One region of the Pseudomonas sp. AC252 genome, then DNA from elsewhere that is predicted to be linked to it. Evidence: riboswitches for the same ligand, from Rfam matches in the RefSeq annotation. Region 1 holds a riboswitch; each other region holds the start of a gene.
The links. A riboswitch is a leader RNA that binds a small molecule or an ion and turns the genes downstream of it on or off. The one in region 1 is predicted to bind cobalamin.
Positions count from the first base shown of each region.

Region 2: linked by a shared signal. The riboswitch ahead of ACZZZ4_RS21330 (CbtB domain-containing protein) and the one ahead of ACZZZ4_RS24400 (ABC transporter substrate-binding protein) in region 1 are both predicted to bind cobalamin.
Region 3: linked by a shared signal. The riboswitch ahead of cobO (cob(I)yrinic acid a,c-diamide adenosyltransferase) and the one ahead of ACZZZ4_RS24400 (ABC transporter substrate-binding protein) in region 1 are both predicted to bind cobalamin.

Region 1 is NZ_OZ409837.1:5,381,534-5,389,523, reverse strand. Features, by position in the region: gene metE (5-methyltetrahydropteroyltriglutamate--homocysteine S-methyltransferase) at 1-1,005, shown strand, start outside; gene ACZZZ4_RS24410 (ABC transporter ATP-binding protein) at 2,630-3,394, opposite strand; gene ACZZZ4_RS24405 (FecCD family ABC transporter permease) at 3,391-4,407, opposite strand; gene ACZZZ4_RS24400 (ABC transporter substrate-binding protein) at 4,404-5,417, opposite strand; cobalamin riboswitch at 5,555-5,748, opposite strand; gene ACZZZ4_RS24395 (ParD-like family protein) at 5,869-6,096, shown strand; gene map (type I methionyl aminopeptidase) at 6,093-6,884, shown strand; gene ACZZZ4_RS24385 (ABC transporter ATP-binding protein) at 7,010-7,990, opposite strand, start outside.
Region 2 is NZ_OZ409837.1:4,640,473-4,648,462, forward strand. Features, by position in the region: gene ACZZZ4_RS21305 (fatty acid cis/trans isomerase) at 42-2,336, shown strand; gene nfuA (Fe-S biogenesis protein NfuA) at 2,440-3,024, shown strand; gene cobM (precorrin-4 C(11)-methyltransferase) at 3,170-3,916, opposite strand; gene ACZZZ4_RS21320 (cobalamin biosynthesis protein) at 3,995-4,408, opposite strand; gene ACZZZ4_RS21325 (CbtA family protein) at 4,405-5,106, opposite strand; gene ACZZZ4_RS21330 (CbtB domain-containing protein) at 5,118-5,315, opposite strand; cobalamin riboswitch at 5,439-5,657, opposite strand; cobalamin riboswitch at 5,846-6,057, shown strand; gene cobW (cobalamin biosynthesis protein CobW) at 6,157-7,221, shown strand; gene cobN (cobaltochelatase subunit CobN) at 7,225-7,990, shown strand, end outside.
Region 3 is NZ_OZ409837.1:3,714,593-3,722,582, forward strand. Features, by position in the region: gene ACZZZ4_RS16980 (C40 family peptidase) at 132-749, shown strand; gene ACZZZ4_RS16985 (C40 family peptidase) at 964-1,500, shown strand; gene ACZZZ4_RS16990 (PQQ-dependent sugar dehydrogenase) at 1,628-2,941, opposite strand; gene ACZZZ4_RS16995 (hypothetical protein) at 3,008-3,592, opposite strand; cobalamin riboswitch at 3,756-3,984, shown strand; gene cobO (cob(I)yrinic acid a,c-diamide adenosyltransferase) at 4,066-4,677, shown strand; gene ACZZZ4_RS17005 (cobyrinate a,c-diamide synthase) at 4,674-6,056, shown strand; gene bluB (5,6-dimethylbenzimidazole synthase) at 6,053-6,703, shown strand; gene cbiB (adenosylcobinamide-phosphate synthase CbiB) at 6,700-7,608, shown strand; gene cobD (threonine-phosphate decarboxylase CobD) at 7,601-7,990, shown strand, end outside.

The DNA of each region.
Region 1 (7,990 bases):
GATTTACCGCTGTTTCCGACCACCACTATTGGTTCGTTTCCGCAAACGGCGGCGATCCGACTGGCGCGTCAGGCCCACAAGCAAGGCAAGCTCAGCGCGGCCGATTACACCGATGCGATGCATACGGAAATTCGCCACGCTGTAGAAATTCAACAACGCCTCGGCCTCGATGTGCTGGTGCACGGTGAAGCCGAGCGCAACGACATGGTCGAATACTTCGCCGAGCAACTCGACGGCTACGCATTTACCCGCTTTGGCTGGGTGCAGAGCTACGGTTCTCGTTGCGTCAAACCGGCGGTAATCTTCGGCGACCTCAGCCGCCCGCAAGCGATGACGGTCGAGTGGATTCGCTACGCCCAAGGTCTGACCAACAAAGTCATGAAAGGCATGCTGACCGGCCCGGTGACCATGCTGATGTGGTCGTTCGCCCGCGAAGACGCCAGCCGCGAGGTGCAGGCTCGACAACTGGCGCTGGCCATTCGTGACGAAGTGAATGATCTGGAAGCGGCAGGAATCAAAATCGTGCAGATCGACGAAGCGGCGTTCCGCGAAGGCTTGCCGTTACGCCGGGCGCAGTGGCCGGCGTATCTGGAATGGGCAAGCGAAGCTTTCCGCCTGTGCGCCTCCGGCGTGCGCGATGAAACCCAAATCCATACGCACATGTGCTACAGCGAATTCAACGATGTGATCGAGTCGATCGCGGCGATGGATGCCGATGTCATCACCATCGAAACCTCACGGTCGGACATGGAACTGCTTGAGGCTTTCGAAGCGTTCGCCTACCCGAACGACATCGGCCCGGGCGTCTACGATATTCACTCGCCACGGATTCCCGATGTGACGGAAATGGTTGGCTTGCTGCGCAAGGCGGCGCAGCGTATTCCGGTCGAGCGGCTGTGGGTCAATCCGGATTGCGGGTTGAAAACCCGAAGCTGGCCAGAGACCGAAGCGGCGTTGGTGCACATGGTCAACGCCGCACGACAACTGCGCAAAGACTGGGCCTGATCCATTACCGCCCTGGAATACATAATCCCTGTGGGAGCGAGCAAGCTCACTCCCACAGGATTTCGCGCTACACCCGCCATCCCCGGCAACCCACAAAACCACTGTGGGAGCGAGCCTGCTCGCGAAGGCGGTCTGTCAGCCACAAATAAATCGCCCGACCTGCCGCCTTCGTGAGCAAGCCCACTCCCACAGGATTTCGCGCTACACCCGCGATCCCCGGCAACCCACAAAACCAATGTGGGAGCGAGCTTGCTCGCGAAAGCGGTGTGTCAGCCACAAATAAATCGCCCGACCTGCCGCCTTCGTGAGCAAGCTCACTCCCACAGGATTTCGCGCTACACCCGCCATCCCCGACAACCCACAAATCCAATGTGGTAGCGAGCCTGCTCGCGAAAGCGGTCTGTCAGCCACATATAAATCGCCCGACCTGCCGCCTTCGTGAGCAAGCCCACTCCCACCAGATCACGCGCTACACCCGCGATCCCCGGCAACCCACAAATCCAATGTGGGAGCGAGCCTGCTCGCGAAAGCAGTCTGTCAGCCACAAATAAATTGCCTGACCTGCCGCCTTCGTGAGCAAGCTCACTCCCACCAGATTACGCGCTACACCCGCGATCCCCGGCAACCCACAAAACCAATGTGGGAGCGAGCCTGCTCGCGAAAGCGGTGTGTCAGCCACAAATAAATTGCCTCACCTGCCGCCTTCGTGAGCAAGCCCACTCCCACAGGATTTCGCGCTACACCCCGATTCCCGGCAACCCACAAATCCATTGTGGGAGCGAGCTTGCTCGCGAAAGCGGTCTGTCAGCCACAAATAAATCGCCCGACCTGCCGCCTTCGTGAGCAAGCCCACTCCCACAGAATTTCGCGCTACACCTGCCATCCGCGCCAACCCACAAATCCACTGTGGGAGCGAGCCTGCTCGCGAAAGCGGTCTGTCAGCCAAAGATAAATTGCCTGACCTGCCACCTTCGTGAGCAAGCTCACTCCCACAGGATTTCGCGCTACACCCGCGATCCCCGGCAACCCACAAATCCATTGTGGGAGCGAGCTTGCTCGCGAAAGCGGTCTGTCAGCCACAAATAAATCGCCCGACCTGCCGCCTTCGTGAGCAAGCCCACTCCCACAGAATTTCGCGCTACACCCGCGATCCCCGGCAACCCACAAAACCAATGTGGGAGCGAGCTTGCTCGCGAAGGCGGCGTGTCAGCCACCGATAAAATGCCCGGCCTGCCACCTTCGTGAGCAAGCCCACTCCCACAGGATTTCGCGCTACACCCGCGATCCCCGGCAACCCACAAGTCCACTGTGGAAAGCGAGCTTGCTCGCGAAAGCGGAATGTCAGCCACAAATAAATCGCCCGACCTGCCGCCTTCGTGAGCAAGCCCACTCCCACAGGATTTCGCGCTACACCCGCCATCCCCGACAACCCACAAATCCAATGTGGGAGCGAGCTTGCTCGCGAAAGCAGTGTGTCAGCCACAAATAAATCGCCCGACCTGCCGCCTTCGTGAGCAAGCTCACTCCCACAGGATTTCGGTTGTACTAAAGAATCCCGGCAACTCCACAAATCTCATGTGGGAGCGGGCTTGCTCGCGAAGGCGGTCTCTCAGCTACACATGCATCAAGCAAGGAAACGCAATATCGGCGCACCATCGAACGGGTCCGTCAGGTAGTGCGCCCTGACTCCGAAAGTCGTCTGCAACCGCTCCGGCGTCAGCACGTGCAACGGCTCGCCCAATGCCGCCAGACGCCCGCGCTCCAGCACCGCCAGGCGATCGCACTTGAGTGCCTGATTGAGATCGTGCAAGGCGATCAACGTCGTCACCGGCAGTGCGCGGACTACTTGCAGAATGCTCAACTGATGCTGGATGTCGAGGTGGTTGGCCGGTTCGTCGAGCAGCAGGATCTGTGGGCGTTGTGCCAGAGCGCGGGCGATGTGCACGCGTTGGCGTTCGCCGCCGGAGAGGCTGCGCCAGAGTCGGTTGCGCAGGTGCACGGCGTCGACGTCAACCAGCGCTTGCTCGACGATCGCATCATCGGCGGGGGACCACGGTTGTAGTGCCGACAACCACGGCGTCCGCCCCAGCGCCACCGCGTCGAACACGCGAATGCCATCGTCGGTATCGGCCTGTTGCTCAACCACCGCGAGTGTCTGCGCGATGCTGCGCCGTGACATCTTGCCCAGCACCCGACCGTGGAGTTGCACTTGGCCCACGCTCGGTTCACGCAGCCCGGCGAGCAATTTGAGCAACGTGGATTTCCCCGAACCGTTCGGCCCGACAATGCCCAAGGTCTCGCCGCGCTGAACGTCGAGGCTGACACCGTTGAGCAACTCGGCACCGCGCACCTTAAAGCCCACACCCGCACAACTCAGAACGGTGTTCATCGCGCCGATCTCCGGCCTACCAGAATCAGCGCGAACACCGGCGCGCCGACCAGCGCGGTGATCACACCGACCGGAATCACCTGCCCCTTGATCAGGGTGCGCGACAGCACATCGGCGGCAATCAGAAACACCGCGCCGCCCAGTGCACTGGCGGGCAGCAGACGCGCATGCCCCGTGCCGAGCAACAACCGCGCTGCGTGGGGAATCACCAGGCCGACAAAGCCGATCGAGCCGACGATCGACACCATCACCGCCGTCACCAGCGCGGCGCAGCCGATCAACAGAATTTGCACGCGTCGCACTGGAATGCCGAGCGAGGCTGCTGAGTCCGCGCCAAAGGTAAACGCATCCAGCGCCCGCCGGTGCCGCAGGCAAACGACCAGCCCGAGCAAGGCCACTGGGACCGCCAGCCACACCGACGGCCAGCGCACGCCGCCGAGATTGCCGAGCAGCCAGAACATGATCCCGCGCGCCTGTTCCGAACTGGCCGAGCGGGTGATCAGAAACGCGGTGAGGGCATTGAACAATTGCGAACCGGCAATCCCGGCCAGAATGATCTGCCCCGTGCCGCTGGCCGAGCCGCTGACCCGCGCCAACAGGATCACCAGCACGAACGCCGTCACCGCACCGGCAAAGGCACCGACCGACAATGAAATCGCCCCGGCACCGACGCCGAGCAGGGCGACCATCACCGCGCCGGTCGAGGCCCCCGCAGAAATGCCCAGCAGATACGGATCGGCCAACGGATTGCGCAGCAGCGATTGCAGGATTACGCCACAGGTCGCCAGCCCGGCACCGCACGCCGCAGCGACCAGGGCGCGGGTCAGGCGGTAATTCCAGACAATGCCTTCGTCGATCGGGTCGAGCACATAGCCGGCGCCCCACAGCTTGTTGGCCAGCACCTGCAACACCACGCTCGGCTCGATCGAAGTCTCACCAATGGCCACGCCGCCGGTCAGCGCAACCGACAGCGTCAACAGCACCAGCAGCAAACGGATCAGGCGTCTGCTCATTGCGACAGGTCGTAGCCGTTGATGGCGCTGGCCAGTTGTGCGAGGCCATTGAAGGTACGCAGGCTGGCCTGCATGGCCATGGCGTCGAGGATGATGATGCGATTGTGCTTCACCGCGTCCATGTTGCGCGTCACCGGATCGCTGCGCAGGAAGGCGAGTTTCTTCTGATAGTCGTCCGCCGGGAAACGCCGACGATCCATGCGCGCGATCACCAGAAATGTCGGCTTGGCCTTGGCGATGGTTTCCCAGCCGACGGTTGGCCATTCTTCATCCGACTCGACGACGTTGCGCACGCCGAGGGTGCTGAGCATGAAGTCGGGAACGCCTTTGTGCCCAGCCACGAACGGCTCGATGTCCATCTCGGCGCTGGAGAACCAGACCAGGGCGCTGACGTCTTTGCGTTGCTGTTTTTTCGCCGTGGCGATCGACTGTGCGAGGCTGGCTTTGAGCTGCTCATTGAGCTGTTCGCCACGCGCCTGCACATCGAAAATCGCTGCCAGTTGGCTCACGCCTTTGTAGATGCTGTCGATGCGAAACGGCGCCAGCCGCGTGCCGTCCGAGCCGACGAGGTTGTCCTTGGCTTCGCAATCGGAGGGCAGCAGATAGGTCGGAATCTTCAGTTCATGAAACTGCTCGCGGGTGCCGACCGCGCCTTGCGGGCCGACCATCCATTCCAGCTCCACCGCAACCAGCTCCGGACGTTTGCCGATCACCGCTTCGAAACTCGGCTCGTTGTCGGCGAGGCGCTCGACCCTGTCGTTCTGCGCGTTGTATGTGCCCAGCACGTCGTTGAACCACAACGAGGTGCCGACGACTTTGTCGCCCAGGCCCAAGGCATAAAGCATTTCCGTACCGGCCTGGCCGATGGTCACCGTACGCGCGGGCGCGTGCTGAAAGGTCAGGCTGCTGCCGCAGTTTTCGATGGTCAGCGGATACGCAGTCGGCGCCGCTTGCGCCAAGGCACAGAGGCTCAGACCGGTGAGCAGGGTAGCAACGCGGGGCAGCAGCATGGGGCAGTCTCCAGGGGAACCGTACGGGGAGGGCGGGTACGGTTGGAAACACACCTCGGGCGCGGTCGTGGAAACTGCGCAAGGCCGGCACGGGGAAAACGCGCACGGCACGATGTCCTTCCCGGACACCCCGCCGGTTAGTCGTCATTGTGCCGGCAGGTCTCCTGACTGGTGCGTCGTCGCCATGCTCCGGCCTTCCCGGGTTTCACCCAGTGGCAGTCAAGGAGCAGGCTCGGCACCTACAGTTGCGGGGGCAGTTCCGATTGATGCTGTGCAAGCATTTCGGATTCCCTATTAATTCCGTGTGGAAACCGGCGGCGGCATGGTAGTCGATTTGCGCGGTGGAGGGGGAGGCGAATCTGCCACAGCGTCGATTTTGTCGTCGGCATTGCAATCTCCCGTATGCACTGATTAATATACGATCCATATACACATCGTATCGGATTCATATATGGGCATCGTAAAGATTTCAGAGGACATGCACGAGAACCTGCGTATCTCCAGCAACGCCCTCAGCCGCTCGATCAACGCGCAGGCCGAGCACTGGATGCGCATCGGCATGCTCGCCGAGCTGCATCCCAACCTCGACCACAGCGCCATTTGCCGCCTGCTGATCCGCGCCGAACAGAACGGCGGACTGGATCTGCAACAACTGACCCAGGAAGCCGTCAGCGCATGAGAAACCAGATCAAAATCAACACGCCGGCCGACATCGAAAAATCCCGCGCCGCCGGCAAACTCGCCGCCGAAGTGCTGGCGATGCTGGTGCCGCATGTGAAGGCCGGCGTGACCACCGATGAACTGGATCGGCTGTGCAACGACTACATCGTCAATGTGCAGAAAGCCGTGCCGGCGAACGTCGGGTATCACGGTTTTCCGAAAACCGTCTGCGCATCGGTCAATGACGTGGTGTGCCACGGGATTCCATCGGGTACGCCATTGAAGGATGGTGATATCGTCAACCTCGACATCGCCGTGATCAAGGACGGCTGGTTCGGTGATACCAGCCGCATGTATGTCGTGGGTGAGGCGAGCCCCGAGGCGCAGCACTTGATCAAGACCACTTACGATGCGATGTGCGCGGGCATTCGCGCAGTCAAACCGGGCGCAACGCTGGGGGATATCGGTCATGCGATCCAGAGCCTGGCGGAGGCGGAGGGCTTCAGTGTAGTGCGCGAGTACTGCGGTCACGGCATCGGCAAGGTCTATCACGATGAGCCGCAGATCCTGCATTACGGCTTCCCCAATCAAGGGCTGAAGCTCAAGGCCGGGATGATTTTCACCGTGGAGCCGATGCTCAATGCCGGCAAGCGCCATGTGAAGAACATGCCGGATGGCTGGACCGTGCTGACCAAGGATGGCTCGTTGTCGGCACAGTGGGAGCATATGGTGGCGGTGACGGAGAGCGGGTTTGAAGTGCTGACGGCTTGGCCGGATGAGGTTGAAGGGTATTCCCCGATTCATTGAACAATACCGAACCTGTGGGAGCGAGCTTGCTCGCGAATGCGGTGCGTCATTCAACATTAATGGTGACTGACACGGCCTCTTCGCGAGCAAGCTCGCTCCCACGGGGAATTTCACTGGATTGGGTTTTAGTGAGCACCCGCTGCTTTGTTCAGGTCGCTCTCCGTCCACTCGGTATAAACACACGCATCCGCCGTCGCCCAGCGCACCCGCACCGGATCCCCAGCCTTGAGTGGCATGCCGGCGGCCGACAGCGCTTTCACCGTCATCGACGTCCCGCCCGCCGTCACCACGCTGCACGTCTGGCTTTCACCGAGAAACAGCACCTCCACAACATTCGCCGACACCTCATTCCAGCCCGCCGCCAACGGCTCATCGAGCGCCTGCTGCGTGCTCAGCGCCAAGGCTTTTTCCGGGCGCACCATCAGCAGCACATCCTGATCGGTGTGCAATCCCGCCGTCAGCCGAATCGACAACGACTGCCCCTCGAAACTCGCCGCTGCATTGCTCTGCGCCTTGAGTTTGAGGAAGTTCGAGTTACCCAGAAACGACGCAACAAACGCATTCGGCGGGTTCTGATAAAGGTCGTAACCGCTGCCGAGACCGACAATCTTGCCGTGGCTGAAAATTGCGATGCGCTGGGACAGACGCATGGCTTCTTCCTGGTCGTGCGTCACGTAAACGATGGTGATGCCCAGGCGCCGGTGCAGTTGGCGCAGTTCGTCTTGCAGGTCTTCGCGCAGTTTTTTATCCAGCGCACCGAGTGGTTCGTCCATCAACAGAATGCGCGGCTCGTAAACCAGCGCCCGGGCGATGGCGACACGTTGTTGCTGACCACCAGAGAGTTGCGAAGGGCGGCGATGGGCGAACTGTTCCAGCTGCACCAGCTTCAACATCGCATCGACGCGTTTTTCGCGCTCGGCCGTCGCCAGTTTGCGAATGGCCAGAGGGAAGGCGATGTTGTCGCGCACCGACAGATGCGGGAACAGCGAATAGCGCTGGAAGACCATGCCGATGTCGCGCTTGTGCGGCGGCACGTTGACCAGCGACTGGCCGTTGACGAGGATCTCGCCGCTGCTCGGGGTTTCGAACCCGGCGAGCATCGACAG
Region 2 (7,990 bases), 740 kb from region 1:
CGGTAGAATCGCAGCCTTTTTTTACCATCAGGATCAGTAGCATGCCTTACCGCTTCATCAGTTTATGGTTGCTGGTCCTGAGCGGGAGCGTTGCGGCGCAAGATCCTGCCATTTCGTCTGTTATCTCCTATAGCCGGGATATACAGCCGATCTTCACCGAGAAGTGCGTGGCCTGCCATGCCTGTTACGACTCGGCGTGCCAGCTCAATCTGGGCAGTGGCGAAGGCGCCGCCCGTGGCGCGAGCAAGATGCCGGTGTACGACGGCGAACGTACCCAGGCTGCACCGACCACGCGCTTGTTTTACGACGCCTTCGGCAAGCGCGCCTGGCAGCAGAAAGACTTTTACTCGGTGCTCGACGCCCAGGGCAGTCAGGCCGCGCTGATGGCACGCATGCTTGAACTCGGCCACAAGACGCCGCTGACGCCGAACGCCAAACTGCCGGAAGAAATTGTTCTTGGGCTCAATCGCAACAATCTCTGCGCAATGCCTGCGGAGTTCGACGGCTATGCCGGCGCGCACCCGAAAGAGGGCATGCCGCTGGCGGTCACTGGCCTGACCGACCAGCAATACCAGACCTTGCAGCGCTGGCTGGCGTCTGGCGCGCCGATTGACGAGCAGAGCCTGGCGCCGAGTGCCAAAGAGGCCATGCAGATCCTGCAGTGGGAAAACCTGCTCAACGCCCCCGGTGCGCGGCAGAGTCTGGTCGGGCGCTGGTTGTTCGAGCACTGGTATCTGGCGCACATCTATTTCAAGGAGGGTGAGCCGGGGCATTATTTCCAGTGGGTACGTTCGCGTACGCCGAGCGGCCAGCCGATCGACCTGATCGCCACGCGCCGCCCCAACGACGACCCGGGCACACAGGTGTATTACCGCTTGTGGCCGGTGCAAGGGGTGATCGTGCACAAGACGCACATCACCTATCCGCTGAGCGCGGCGAAAATGGCCCGGATCAAAAGTCTGTTCTACAGCGGCAACTGGCAGGTCAACGCGCTGCCGGGTTACGGCCCGCAGAGCCGTGCCAATCCGTTTGCCACCTTCGAGGCGATTCCGGCGCAGGCGCGCTATCAGTTCATGCTCGATAACGCTGAATACTTCGTCCGCACCTTTATTCGCGGCCCGGTGTGCCGTGGGCAGATCGCGACCGACGTGATCCGCGACAACTTCTGGGCGCTGTTCCAGGCGCCGGAACATGATCTCTACATCACCGACCCGAACTACCGTGGCCAGGCCACGCCGCTGCTGGCGATGCCGGGGCAGAACGATGATGTCGGCAGCGTGCTGAGCCTGTGGCGCAACTATCGCGACAAGCGCAACGAGTACGAAGCCCTGCGCCGTGACAGCTATGCCGAACTGCCGGCGCCGAGCTGGTCGACGCTGTGGGCCGGCAACAACAACGCCTTGCTGAGCATTTTCCGCCACTTTGACAGCGCCTCGGTTACCAAGGGTTTGATCGGTGAGGTGCCGCAGACGATGTGGCTATTCGACTATCCGCTGCTGGAGCGCACCTATTACCAGCTTGCGGTCAACTTCGATGTCTTCGGCAACGTCTCCCATCAGGCGCAGACGCGCCTGTATTTCGACCTGATCCGCAACGGCGCCGAGCAGAACTTCCTGCGCCTGATGCCCGCCGACTCGCGCGAGGACTACCTCAACGATTGGTATCAGGACGGCGGCCAGTTCAAGATGTGGCTCGATTACGAGGCCATCGATGACGATAAACCGACCGCGCTGAAACTCGACGAAAAAGACCCGAAACGCGACTTCGCCCTGCAGTTGCTGGCGCGCTATGGCGATCTGAACGCGCGGCCAGACCCGATCAATCGCTGTGACGGCGCTTATTGCTCACGGCCGAATATCGATCCGGCATTGCAGAACGCAGAGCAGGCCTTGAGCCGCCTGGCCTCGCGACCGGCCGCAGGGTTGAAAGTCATCGACCAGTTGCCCGAAGCGACCTTGCTGCGCGTTGAAACCGCCAGTGGCAAGCGCGAGGTCTACAGCGTGCTGCGCAACCGTGCCCACAGCAACGTGGCGTTTTTGCTCGGTGAGTCGCGGCGCTATCAACCGGGTCTCGACACCTTGACGATCTATCCGGGCGTACTCACCAGTTACCCGAACTTCATGTTCAACGTACCGGCCGAGCAGGTGCCAGCGTTTGTGGATGCGATGGAGAATGCCCGGGATGCCAACCGGTTCGAAAAGATTGTCGAGCGCTGGGGCATTCGCCGCAGTCATCCGCAGTTCTGGCTGTATTTCCACGATCTGAGCCAGTACATCCACGAAACCGATCCGGTGGAAGAGGGTGTGCTGGATATGAACCGGTACGAGAACCTTTGAGCATTCGCAGGCGTGTGCCGAGATTCTTTCCCGACAAAAATACTAGGACTTTGTCAGCCGCGCCGATTGGCGTAAACTGCGCCCAAGCCTGCGAGGAGTTTTTATGACCGCTATTACCATTACCGACGCCGCCCATGATTACCTGGCCGATCTGCTCTCCAAGCAGAACACCCCGGGCATCGGCATCCGCGTTTTCATCACCCAGCCTGGCACCCAGTACGCCGAAACCTGCATTGCCTACTGCAAACCGGGCGAAGAGAAGCCTGAAGATACTGCGCTGGGGCTGAAAAGCTTCACCGCCTACATCGACTCGTTCAGCGAAGCGTTTCTTGACGACGCCGTTGTCGACTATGCCACCGACCGCATGGGCGGCCAGCTGACCATCAAGGCGCCGAACGCCAAAGTGCCGATGGTCAATGCCGACAGCCCGGTCAACGAGCGCATCAACTACTACCTGCAAACCGAGATCAACCCGGGGCTGGCCAGCCACGGCGGTCAGGTCAGCCTGATCGATGTGGTCGAGGACGGCATTGCCGTGTTGCAGTTCGGTGGCGGTTGCCAAGGCTGCGGCCAGGCCGACGTGACCTTGAAGGAAGGCATCGAGCGCACTTTGCTCGAGCGCATTCCTGAGCTCAAGGGCGTTCGCGACGTGACCGACCACACGCAGAAAGAAAACGCCTACTACTAAGGCGTTCGCTGCGAACTAAAAAAACGGCGCCCCGTGAGCGCCATTTTTTTATGGGCAACATTTGCTGTGCCCTATTCGCTAGCAGGCTCGCTCCCAGATTGAAATGCATTCCCCTGTGGGAGTGAGCCTGCTAGCGAAAGCGCCTTTAAGGGCGATAAAGATGTGCATGCCCGGCGCGGTACAGCGAAGACTCGCTGAACACCTCACTGCCCAGCACCCGCCCGACCAGAATCAGCGCCGTACGTCGAAAGCCTTTGGCCTCGACCTTGTCGGCAATGTCCGCCAACGTACCTATCACCCAATCCTGATCCGGCCATGTCGCGCGATGAATAACGGCAATCGGGCAATCTGCGCCGTAATGCGGCAGCAGTTCAACCAGGATCTTCTCCAGATGATTGACCCCCAAGTGGATCGCCATGGTCGCGCCGTGCTGCGCCAGGCTGGCCAGTTCTTCCCCCGCCGGCATCGCGGTCTTGTCGGCGTAACGGGTCAAAATCACGCTTTGCGAGATGTCCGGCAGAGTCAACTCGGCGCCGAGCAGCGCTGCGCATGCCGCGGTGGCCGTCACGCCGGGAATGATCTCGAAAGGAATGCCCAGCTCACGCAAGTAGCGAATCTGCTCACCGATCGCGCCGTACAGACTTGGGTCTCCGGAATGCACACGGGCCACATCCTGGCCTTGGGCATGGGCCGTCCTGATCAGATCGATGATCTGTTCCAGATGCAGTTCAGCGCTATTGGCCACGATTTCGGCCTGATGACCTTCCAGCACCGCTGCGGGTACCAGCGAGCCGGCATAAATGATCACCGGGCAGCTGCGAATCAGCCGTTGGCCTTTGACGGTGATGAGTTCCGGGTCGCCGGGGCCGGCGCCGATGAAGTAGACGGTCATCGTTGAATCCTTGGTAAGAAGCGCAGCCGCACCTCAGATGAAGTGTGCTCATGATCGATGGCGTGGATTATCGGGATTTTATGCAGCGCCGGCCAACGCCAGCGTCGCCTGCGCATATTTCTGCCGGGGAATCAGCAGTTTCGCCGGCGCCTGGATCAGTTGCTCGGCCAGCGCCAGCGCGGCGCTTTCTGCCACGCCGTAGCAGCCGGTGCGCTCAAAGGCGATTTGCGATTGATGGCTGAGACGCTGTTGATAGGGCGCCAGCTCGGCACTGTTGAAATACTGCAGCGGCAGGTTCAGTTGTGTGGCCAGTTCCAGCAGACCCGGTTCGTCGCGTTTGAGATCGATACTGGCCAAAGCCCTGACTGCTCGCAGTTCAATGCGATGCGCCTGCAACGCCTGATCGAGTAACGCGCGCAACGTACTGGCCGGGCAGCCGCGCTGGCAGCCGATGCCGACCACGAAGGTCGGCGCTGCGCGGTCATCGGTCATGCCTGATATTGGCTTGCGCTTTTGCGGCGGAATAACCACGCACTGATCAGGCCCAAGGCCAGCCAGAACGCGACGTTAGTCAGCTGCGAAGCGATTTTGAACTGGGCTTCCAGTGCCTCTGGCGCGAGCATGGAATGCACCTGCGGTTGCGGTGCGCCGATCACATGCGGCACGGCAAGAATCGCCACGCCAAGCAGCTTCATCAGCCAGTGGCGGCTGAAGGCGATCAGCGCCAGACCGACAGCGGTCGAGGCGGCAGTGCCGATCCACCAGATCTGCCGCGAAGCCAGATCAGCCGCCGCAGTGCCCGGCAATTCAGGTGGCAGCCCCAGCGTGGGCGCGAGAACGAACGTGGCGTAACCGGCCAGGCCCCATAGCAAGCCTTGCGAGGTTTTCGTCGGGGCACGCAGGGTGTACAGACCGGCAAGCATCAAGGCGAAACCCACCGCCACCACCAGGTTGCCGCCAGTGGTCGAGGCCACGCGTTGCCAGCCATTTTCTGGCTCCCACGCTTCGGCATCATGGCTGTGGACAGCGGTGCCAGCGGCGTGTTGGTGAACTTCGGCGACCGGTTCGGATTTCTCGAACGTTTCAGCCTGCAGAATCAGTGGCGAGACCCAGAAACTCTGCAGCAAGGTCAGGAGCAGGGCGGCCAGCAAGCCGGTGAAGCCTGCGGTTTGCGCGATACGCTTGATCATCTCGGCAAGCCTCAGTGGCACGGGAACGCGGCGCTGTGGCGGGTATCGTGGGCGGCGTTGTGCACCGCTTCGATGTGCGAGAAGCCGGCGAACCAGACCAGGCTGGCACCGAGGATCGAGGCGAAGAGGGCGGCGGCTACGCGCTGGCCCAAAGTGGTGCTGCTGGAGATGTGGTCAGTGTGGCTGACGGTATTGCTGATGATCGACATAGCGCTTCCCTCTGAAATGTCAGCGGGTAAACAGAGCGCATGAAAATCCCTGCGAGCCGGGCACGCAGGGATTTCGAACAGCGCCCGCCCACCGCGGGTTTGTTTGTGGTCAGCGGCGCTTGCGCGCGCTGGGTGTTGCGGGCCGGTCTCCGGGCTCACGAGGGGTTGGCACGAGGCCGACCTGCAAGCGTCACCTTCCCATGCCGGGGCACAGTGGATCTGACGCTTCGCTCGCTTACCGTTGCGGGGGCAGCACCGGACTGACATGGCTTTGAGTAAAGCACATGATTCACCGGTTTCCCGTTTCACCCTGTGAAGGGCACCCGTAACAAGGTGGGCAGGAGAACATGGGTTTGGGTTTTTAGTCAATTTCCGGGGGCAAAGCCTTTGCTGACTTTTTGCTGGGCCGGCATTCCGCTGTTTGAAAAAGTGAGTCGCTGCAAGAGCGAAACCGCCAGCGGCAGCCTCCGAAGCAACGGATATGCCCCGAACTCAGACTCACCGACCATTGACCCACGACGGACCCATGCGTAGCCTTGCGCTTTCGAGGTTCTTCGGCACTTGCCGAAGCTAAGAAGGGAACGCGGTCGAAGCCGCGGCTGCCCCCGCAACTGTGAACGGTGATGTTCGTTGCCACGCCACTGCCAGCTCAACCGATGAGCCAGCGGGAAGGCGCAGCGAATGCCAGGCCCCGCGCCTGAACGCCGTCAGCCAGGAGACCTGCCTCGTCACAGATTCTCACTACAACCGGGCGGGGTGATCCGGTGGCGAATGCTTCCGGCGTGCACGCGCGCTGCCGGTTCTCGTCCTGTATGCCCGCCGCTTGCCAAAGGGCATACCGATGAAAACACTGGCCAAACTTCCCGTCACCATCGTCACCGGTTTCCTCGGCTCGGGCAAAACCACGTTGCTACGGCACATGCTCGACAACGCTCAGGGCCGGCGCATCGCGGTCATCGTCAACGAGTTTGGCGAGCTCGGCATCGACGGTGAAATCCTCAAGCAATGCACCATCGGCTGCACCGAAGAAGAGGCCAGTGGCCGTGTTTATGAGCTGGCCAACGGCTGCCTGTGCTGCACGGTGCAGGAAGAGTTCTTTCCGGTAATGCGCGAACTGGTCGCCCGTCGCGGTGACCTTGATCACATCCTTATCGAAACCTCCGGCCTGGCCCTGCCCAAGCCGTTGGTGCAAGCCTTCCAGTGGCCGGAAATCCGCAGCGCCTGCACCGTCGACGCAGTCATCACCGTAGTCGACAGCCCGGCCGTCGCCGCTGGCACCTTCGCCGCGTTCCCGGATCAGGTCGATGCCCAGCGCAAACTCGATCCGAACCTTGATCACGAGTCGCCGCTGCACGAATTGTTCGCCGATCAACTGGCCAGTGCTGACCTGGTCATCCTCAACAAAGCCGACCAGACCAGCGCGGAAGATCTCGCACGGGTGCGCGCTGAAGTTGCCGAAGAGCTGCCGCCAGCGGTAAAAATCATCGAAGCCAGCAACGGCCGTCTGCCGCTTGACGTGCTGATTGGCCTCGGCGCTGGCTCCGAGGAACACATCGACAGCCGCCACAGTCATCATGATCACCACCACGACGGTGATGACGATGACCACGATCACGACGCCTTCGATTCGATCTCCATCGAACTGCCGCAAGCTGACGAAAGCCTGCTGCTCGACGCGCTGACGCAATTGGTGGTGCAGAACGGCATCCTGCGGGTCAAAGGCTTCGCGGCGATTCCGAACAAGCCGATGCGCCTGTTGATCCAGGGTGTGGGCACGCGTTTCGACAAGCATTTCGACCGCCAGTGGGGTGCCGAGGAAGCGCGCGTCACGCGCCTGGTGCTGATCGGTCAGGAACTCGATGCCGTGCAACTCGAAGCGCAACTGCGCGCCGCGCTCAGCGTTTAAGCCATGCACCTGCTCAGGACCCAGCCCGGCGGATTCGTCTCGGACGACAACATTGCCGATCTCGGACAAACCCCCGCCGAGCTGGTGATCCTGTGCAGCGGCGATTCCAGCCTGGCGCTGCTCGCCGAGGCTGCGCAGCAATTGCCCGATGACTACCCGAGCCTGCGTCTGGCCAACCCGATGCAGGTGCAGAATCATGCCTCGGTCGATCTGTACGTGGACGAAGTGCTGCGCCACGCCAAGGTCATTCTGATCTCACTGCACGGCGGCATTGCCTATTGGCGCTACGGCGTCGAGCGGCTGGTCGAGTTGTCCGAACGCGGCGTGCAACTGATTCTGGTGCCTGGCGATGACCGCCCGGACCCCGAGCTCAGCGACTTGAGCACGGTCAGCGCCGAAGTCCGCGATCGACTCTGGCAATTTCTGCGTCAAGGCGGCATGGGCAATGCGCTGGATTTCTTCCATTGCCTGGGCAACCAATGGTTCGCCCGCGATTACCCGTGGAGCGAGCCGCACACCCTGCCGCGCACGGCGATTTATCACCCACAGAAAACCAGCGCTGTCCTGAGTGACTGGCAAGCCGAATGGCGACCCGATCAAACCGTGGCGGCGCTGTTGTTTTATCGCTCGCATTTGCAGGCGGCGAACACGGCTTTCATCGATGTGTTCTGTCAGCGTTTGCAGGCAGCCGGGCTCAATCCGCTGCCGATCGCGGTGGCCAGTCTGAAAGAACCCGGCTGCCTGTCGGTGGTCGAGGATTGGCTGGATG
Region 3 (7,990 bases), 1.7 Mb from region 1:
GCCAAACGAGTTAAGCGCTTAGATGTAAACGCGAAACCGGGAAGTCACATAAAGTTCGATTGAATTTGCAAATGAGGACGATAGCGGGCATAGTCTCGGCTTCTTTACAACTATCAGCCACGGTCGTGCCCATGCTAAAGCGCTTCGCACCCCTCGTGCCTCTCGCACTCGTTACCCTGTTATTCGGTTGTGCTGCTCATTCTCCGGTTCAAGAGCCGCCGCAACAGGTCAAGAATTCTGCTACCGCCCAGTCTTCCGTTAATTACCAGGAAGAGCTGGATACCGAAAAAGAACTCAACCAGTTCAACGGCAGCAAGCCTTATCAGCTTCCTGTACTGGCTGACAGCATCCTCGAACGCGGCATGTCCCTGATCGGTACTCGTTACCGTTTCGGCGGTACTTCTGAAGCCGGCTTCGATTGCAGCGGTTTCATCGGTTACCTGTTCCGCGAAGAGGCGGGCATGAACCTGCCGCGCTCCACTCGTGAAATGATCAACGTCGATGCGCCGCTGGTTTCGCGCAGCAACCTTGAGCCGGGTGATCTGCTGTTCTTCGCCACCAATGGTCGTCGCGGTCGTGTCAGTCACGCCGGGATCTACCTGGGTGACAATCAGTTCATTCACTCCAGCAGTCGTCGCAGTGGCGGTGTTCGCATCGACAGCCTGGGTGACAGCTACTGGAGCAAGACTTTCATCGAAGCCAAGCGTGCACTCGCCATGGCGCCGACCGTGGTCACCGCTCGCAAGTAACCCCGATGTCGCTGCGTTCGCGGCGACAAAACGGCCCGGCAACGGAGTAGACGTAAACTTTACAAGGTGAAGTTAAAGTCTTACTTGAAGTTTGCCCCGTAGCCGCTAGAATCCTGAATCTATATTGATGGCAAACCGCCTGCGTGATGACGCAGGCGGTTTTGTTTCTGTCCATTCGGCAGAGAAGCCGCAGCCAGATCAGGATGTTCTGCTTATGACGATGTCGGCCCGCCTCACCTTGATTCTTTGCGCCGCGCTGCTCAGCGCCTGCGCCAGTCGTACACCACCGCCAGCCCCAGTGGTTCGCGCGCCAATCGTGTTCGCACCTACGCAGACTTTTTCCCCTGTTGCTGAAGACGTGCTGTTCCGTGCCTTGGGCCTGGTCGGTACGCCTTATCGCTGGGGCGGCAACACGCCGGATTCCGGTTTTGATTGCAGTGGCCTGATCGGTTTCGTCTACCGCGACGCGGCGGGCATCTCGCTGCCGCGCTCGACCCGCGAAATGATCGTCATGCAGGCGCCGAATGTGGGCAAGGAAGGCTTGCAGACCGGCGACCTGATCTTCTTCGCCACCAATGGCGGCTCGCAGGTCAGCCATGCGGGGATTTACGTGGGTGAGGGGCGCTTCGTGCATGCGCCTGCCACGGGCGGCACGGTCAAACTCGACAGCCTGTCGAAGGCTTATTGGCAGAAGGCGTATCTGAGCGCCAAGCGGGTGTTGCAGCCGGGACAGTTGGCGCATAACCCATAGTTCGAATGCATAACGAAATGTGGGAGCGAGCCTGCTCGCGAAGGCGGAGTGTCAGTCGACCATGATTTGACTGATAAACCGCTTTCGCGAGCAGGCTCGCTCCCACATTTTTTGCGTCGCGCTTAGCTTATTTGCTGGCCGAAACGCGCCACACTTTGTTCCCGACATCATCCGCCACCAGCAAGCCACCTTGCTGATCGATCACCACGCCCACCGGGCGGCCCAGCGCGTTCTCGTCCTTGTCGAGGAAACCGGTCAGCACATCCACCGGCTGCCCGGTCGGTTTGCCGCCAGTGAACGGCACGAAAATCACTTTGTAGCCACTGTGCGGTTTGCGGTTCCACGAGCCGTGCTGGCCGATGAATGCGCCTTCCTTGAATTGCGCCGGCAGGCTGTTGCCCTCGGCGAAGGTCAGGCCCAGCGAAGCCGTGTGCGGGCCGACGGCGTAATCCGGAGCGATGGCCTTGGCCACCAGATCGAGGTTCTGCGGTTTGACCCGCTCATCGACATGTTGTCCGTAGTAGCTGAAGGGCCAGCCATAGAAGCCGCCGTCCTTGACCGAGGTGATGTAGTCCGGCACCAGGTCGCTACCGATTTCGTCACGCTCGTTGACCGCTGTCCACAGCGCGCCGCTGGTGGGTTCCCAGGCGAGGCCGTTGGGATTGCGGATGCCCGAGGCGAAGATGCGGTGATTGCCGGTCGCACGATCCACTTCCCAAATCGCCGCACGGCCTTCTTCCTGATCCAGACCGTTTTCGCCGACGTTACTGTTCGAGCCGACGGTGACGTACAACTTGCTGCCGTCCTTGCTGGCGATGACGTTCTTGGTCCAGTGGTGATTCAACGTGCCGCCGGGCAAGTCGACGACTTTGATCGGTTGGGTCTTGATCTCGGTGGCACCCGGCTCGTAGTTGAAGCGCAGCAGGCGATCGGTGTCGGCTACGTACAGATCGTTGCCGACCAGCGTCATGCCGAATGGCGAATTGAGGTTCTGCAGAAACACCGTGCGGGTTTCGGCGACGCCATCGTGGTCGGCGTCACGCAGCAGGGTGATGCGGTTCGGGCTCGGCACCCCAGCGCCGGCCTTGCCCATGACTTTCTTCATTACCCAGCCGCGAATGCCTTTGCTGTCGTCAGGCTTGGGCGGCGCGTTGGTTTCCGCCACCAGCACATCGCCGTTGGGCAGCACATAGAGCCAGCGCGGGTGATCGAGGCCTTCGGCAAACGCCGCGACTTGAGTACCGGCGACTGCCGTCGGTTTCGCACCCTCCGGCCAGCCCACCGCCGGGGCGATGTTGACTGTCGGGATCAGCGTCTTGTTCGGTTCGGGCAGTTTCGGCGACGGGCCGGTGCCGTCGGAGACTTGCAGGCTGGAGGTTTCACCGCAGGCGGCGAGCCCGCCAGCGACGGCGATGATAAGAGCGAGTTGGGCCTTGCGCATTGCTGATCTTCCCTATGAATGCATTCCTAAACATAGAGGAGGGCGCAGGCCCGATGGTTCAACTGCTCAGCCGCGGGCTTCCTTGAACAGCATGGCGATGCCCGGATGATAATTGCCCGTGTCGCTGTGCAATTTGCGGTAGGCGTAGGGGAAATACCAGGCTACCGCGCAGGTGTGCTCCTTTTGCAGGTCGTCGACCATGTCCTGCAGTTCTTCGGGGCTGGCGCTGTGCTGGGCTTTTTGCGGAGCGACGAAAAGGCAGCCGAGCTTGAGATCGCTGGCGTAGCTGATGCGTTTGGCATCAACGGTGATGTCGAGCAGCGCCTGGGTCAGGTTGAGGTTGTTGACCCGTGGCCAGCGTTGCGTGGCTTGAATGAACGCGCGGTCTTCGGCGCCGGCAATCAGCAGGTCGGCGCGGGCATTGCGTTCGCCTTCTTCGTTCTGTTTGCGCGTGGCGGTGTCGTTCAGCGTGACCATTTCCGCCATCCACGCCGCTGCCGCGAGCAGGCCGAGATTGGCTTTTTCGTCGTGCCAGTACGGCGTGTCGTTGTCGCCGCGAACGGTGTTGTAGCGATCGATACAGTCAAACCAGCGTTCCAGCACCGGGCGCAGGAATTCCAGGCGCGGGTTGCTGATGATCATGCCTTGCATCGTCGTCATCCTTATTGTTGTAGTGGGCTTTTTGGAAAAAAGCATGGCTCTTTGATATCACTTGTCACAGTCTGGCACAAGATTGCCGCTGCACAATTGATCAGCGGCAGTTATTCGTGCCCGAAGCGCCTCTTCAATTGACGCTCCACCCCCAACCCTCTAACCTTCGCCGCTTGTTTCAGGTGCTCTGTGGCCCCGCGTCGACAGAGTGAAACAGGGAAGCCGGTGAGGGTGGTCTTCAAGCGAAGCCACGACGATCCCGGCGCTGCCCCCGCAACGGTAAATGAGTGAAAACTGCGCCTTGAGCCACTGCCTCGAAAGAAGCGGGAAGGCGCGCAGTCCGGCCGATGCCGCTCATGAGCCCGGAGACCGGCCTGATCCATCTCAGCGGCATCACGGTGGGCGATGCCAGGCTTTTTGCCGTCTATTCTTGTGCCTGCCCGCCGTTATCCAGCCTCAACGGAGAGCTCCCCATGACTGATTCCCCCGAGCGTGACGAACGCCATCTGGCGCGTATGCAGCGCAAGAAAGCCGTGATCGACGAACGCATCGCCAACTCGCCCGACGAGTGCGGCCTGGTGCTGGTGCTGACCGGCAATGGCAAAGGCAAGAGCAGCTCGGCGTTCGGCATGCTCGCCCGTGCCATGGGCCACGGCATGCAGTGCGGCGTGGTGCAGTTCATCAAGGGCCGCAACAGCACCGGCGAAGAATTGTTTTTCCGCCGTTTTCCCGAGCAGGTGCGTTTCCACGTCATGGGCGAAGGCTTCACCTGGGAAATCCAGGATCGCCAACGTGACATCGCCGCGGCGACCGCCGCTTGGGAAGTCTCGCGCGAATTGTTGCGCGACCCTTCGATCGGTCTGGTGGTGCTCGACGAATTGAACATCGCCCTCAAGCACGGCTACCTCGATCTCGATCAGGTGCTCAGCGATTTGCAGGCGCGTCCGCCGATGCAGCACGTGGTGGTCACCGGTCGCGGCGCCAAGCCGGAAATGATCGAGATGGGCGACACGGTCACCGAGATGGGCATGCTCAAGCACGCCTTCCAGGCCGGGATCAAAGCGCAGAAAGGCGTCGAACTTTGAAGCAACCACGTCACTGTCCGGCGGTGTTGATTGCCGCGCCGGCCTCCGGTCAGGGCAAGACCACCGTCACCGCAGCGCTCGCCCGTTTGCATCGCAACCAGGGTCGCAAGGTGCGCGTGTTCAAGTGCGGGCCGGACTTTCTCGACCCGATGATCCTCGAGCGCGCCAGCGGTGCGCCGGTGTATCAACTGGACATGTGGATGGTCGGCGAGCAGGAAAGTCGCCGTTTGTTGTGGGAAGCTGCCGCCGAGGCCGAGCTGATTCTGATCGAGGGCGTGATGGGCCTGTTCGACGGCACGCCATCCAGCGCTGATCTGGCGCGCCACTTCGGTGTGCCGGTGCTCGGTGTGATCGACGGCACCGCCATGGCGCAGACCTTTGGTGCCTTGGCGCTGGGCCTGGCGAAGTATCAGCCGGACTTGCCGTTCGCTGGCGTGTTGGCCAACCGCGTCGGCACCTTGCGCCATGCGCAATTGCTCGAAGGCAGCCTCACCGAAGGTCTGCGCTGGTACGGCGCACTGTCCCGCGAGACCGGCATCGAATTGCCGAGCCGCCACCTCGGCCTGGTCCAGGCCAGCGAATTGAATGATCTGGATCTGCGTCTCGACGCGGCCGCCGATGCGCTGGCCAGCAGTTGCCAAGTCGCGCTGCCACCGGCGGTCGAATTCGCCGCGCCTGATGTCATCGAAGCCGAGCCTCTATTAAAAGGTGTGCGCATCGCCGTCGCCCGCGATGAAGCGTTTGCCTTCACCTATGGCGCCAGCCTCGATTTGCTGCGGGCGATGGGCGCCGAGCTGCACTTTTTCTCGCCGATCCGCGACACGCAATTGCCCGACGCGGACAGCCTGTATTTGCCGGGCGGCTATCCAGAGCTGCATCACGTCGCGCTGGCGCAGAACACCTCGATGCTTGCAGCCATCCGCGCGCATCACGCAGCGGGCAAGCCGTTGCTCGCCGAGTGTGGCGGCATGCTTTATCTGCTGGATTCGCTGACCGACGTGGAAGGCACCCGTGCTGAGCTGGTCGGTTTGTTGAAAGGTGATGCGGTGATGCAGAAGCGTCTGGCGGCATTGGCGTTGCAGGCGGTTGAGTTGCCGGAAGGTTCTTTGCGAGGGCACACGTATCACCATTCGCTGACCACCACCGAGCTGACGCCGATTGCCCGGGGGTTGAGCCCCAATGGCGGGCGCGGCGCTGAGGCGGTTTATCGCGAGGGGCGGATGACAGCTTCCTATGTGCACTTTTATTTTCCGTCGAATCCGACTGCGATTGCTGCATTGTTTGCGCCAGACCGTGAGGCCGCCTTCGCGAGCAGGCTCGCTCCCACAATGGATCACCTGAACCCTGTGGGAGCGAGCCTGCTCGCGAAAGGCCCATGACCGACAACACATTCTCCGCAGCCGAACGCGCAGCGGTCTACAAGGCCATCGCCGAACGCCGCGACATGCGCCACTTCACCGGTGGCAGCGTCGAGCCGCAGCTGCTGCGACGTTTATTGGAAGCCGCCCACCAGGCCCCAAGCGTCGGCCTGATGCAGCCCTGGCGCTTCATCCGCATCAGCGATCGTGCCTTGCGCGGGCAGATCCGCGATCTGGTGGAAGAAGAGCGCATCCGCACCGCCGAAGCCCTTGGCGAGCGCAGCGATGAGTTCATGCAGCTCAAGGTCGAAGGCATCAACGACTGCGCTGAGGTGCTGGTCGCGGCGCTGATGGACGATCGCGAAAAACACATTTTCGGTCGGCGCACGTTGCCGGAAATGGACATGGCTTCGCTGTCCTGCGCGATCCAGAATCTGTGGCTGGCCTCCCGCGCTGAAGGTCTGGGCATGGGCTGGGTCTCGCTGTTCGAGCCGCAAGCCTTGGCGGATTTGCTCAAGTTGCCGACCGGTGCCAAGCCGCTGGCGGTGTTGTGTCTGGGCCCGGTCAAGGAATTCTATCCGGCGCCGATGCTGGTGCTCGAAGGCTGGGCCAAGGCGCGGCAGCTGAACGAGTTGCTGTACGAAAATTATTGGGGAGTGAGTCAATGAGTGTGGCGTTGCTGAGTGTCGCTGCGGTAGCGCTGGATGCGCTGCTCGGTGAACCGAAACGCTGGCATCCGCTGGTGGCGTTCGGCAATTTGGCCGGGCGCATCGAGCAACGCTTCAACGCCGGCGGTCGCGGCTGGCGCAGCCATGGTGTGACCGCATGGGTGCTCGCGGTGCTGCCGCTGACCTTGCTCGCCACGGCATTTTCCTGGGCGCCGTATGTGGGCTGGATCGTCGAGATTCTCGCGCTGTATTGCGCCCTCGGCATGCGCAGCCTCGGCGAACATGTTGCGCCGGTCGCGGCGGCGTTGCGCGCCGATGATGTGGACGAGGCGCGCAAGCGTGTTGGCTATCTGGTCAGCCGCCAGACCGATGAACTGGACAGCAACGCTGTGGCCCGCGCCGCCACCGAATCGGTATTGGAGAACGGCAGCGATGCGGTGTTTGCCGCGCTGTTCTGGTTTGTCGTCGCCGGTGCGCCGGGCGTGGTCATGTATCGCCTGAGCAATACCCTCGATGCGATGTGGGGTTATCGCAACGAACGCTTCGAACGTTTCGGCTGGGCCGCGGCGAAAATCGACGACGTATTGAACTACATTCCTGCGCGTCTGGTGGCATTGACCTACGCGCTGCTCGGCAAAACCCGACTCGCACTGAAGTGCTGGCGCACCCAGGCGCCAAAGTGGGACAGCCCCAACGCCGGCCCGGTGATGGCAGCTGGTGCCGGTGCGCTGGGCGTCGAGTTGGGTGGCCCGGCGATCTATCACGGCGAACTGCATGAGCGCCCGCAACTGGGCGAAGGTGCGCCGGCCGATGCCGAATCCATCGACCGTGGCTGGCAATTGGTCCAGCGCGGCGTATGGTTGTGGCTGCTGATGCTTTGCCTGGGGGCGGAATTTTATGCTTGAGCACGGTGGCCGGCTGCGCAAGGCTGCACTCGATTACGGGATTGCCGAAGCTGACTGGCTTGACCTGTCCAGCGGCCTCGCGCCCTGGCCGTTCCCGATTCCGGAGATTCCGCTGCGCGCCTGGGCGCGCTTGCCGGAAACCGACGACGGTCTGGAACAGGCGGCCTGCGATTATTACGGCGCCGCGCAGGTGCTACCGGTCGCCGGCTCGCAAATGGCCATCCAGCTGCTGCCGCGTTTGCGCCGGGCTGGAAAGGTCGGCGTGTTGTCGCCGTGCTATGCCGAGCATGCCGAAGCCTGGCGGCGCAGCGGTTACATCGTCCGTGAAGTGCTCGAGCAGGAAGTCGAGTTCTTTCTCGACAGTCTCGATGTGCTGGTGGTG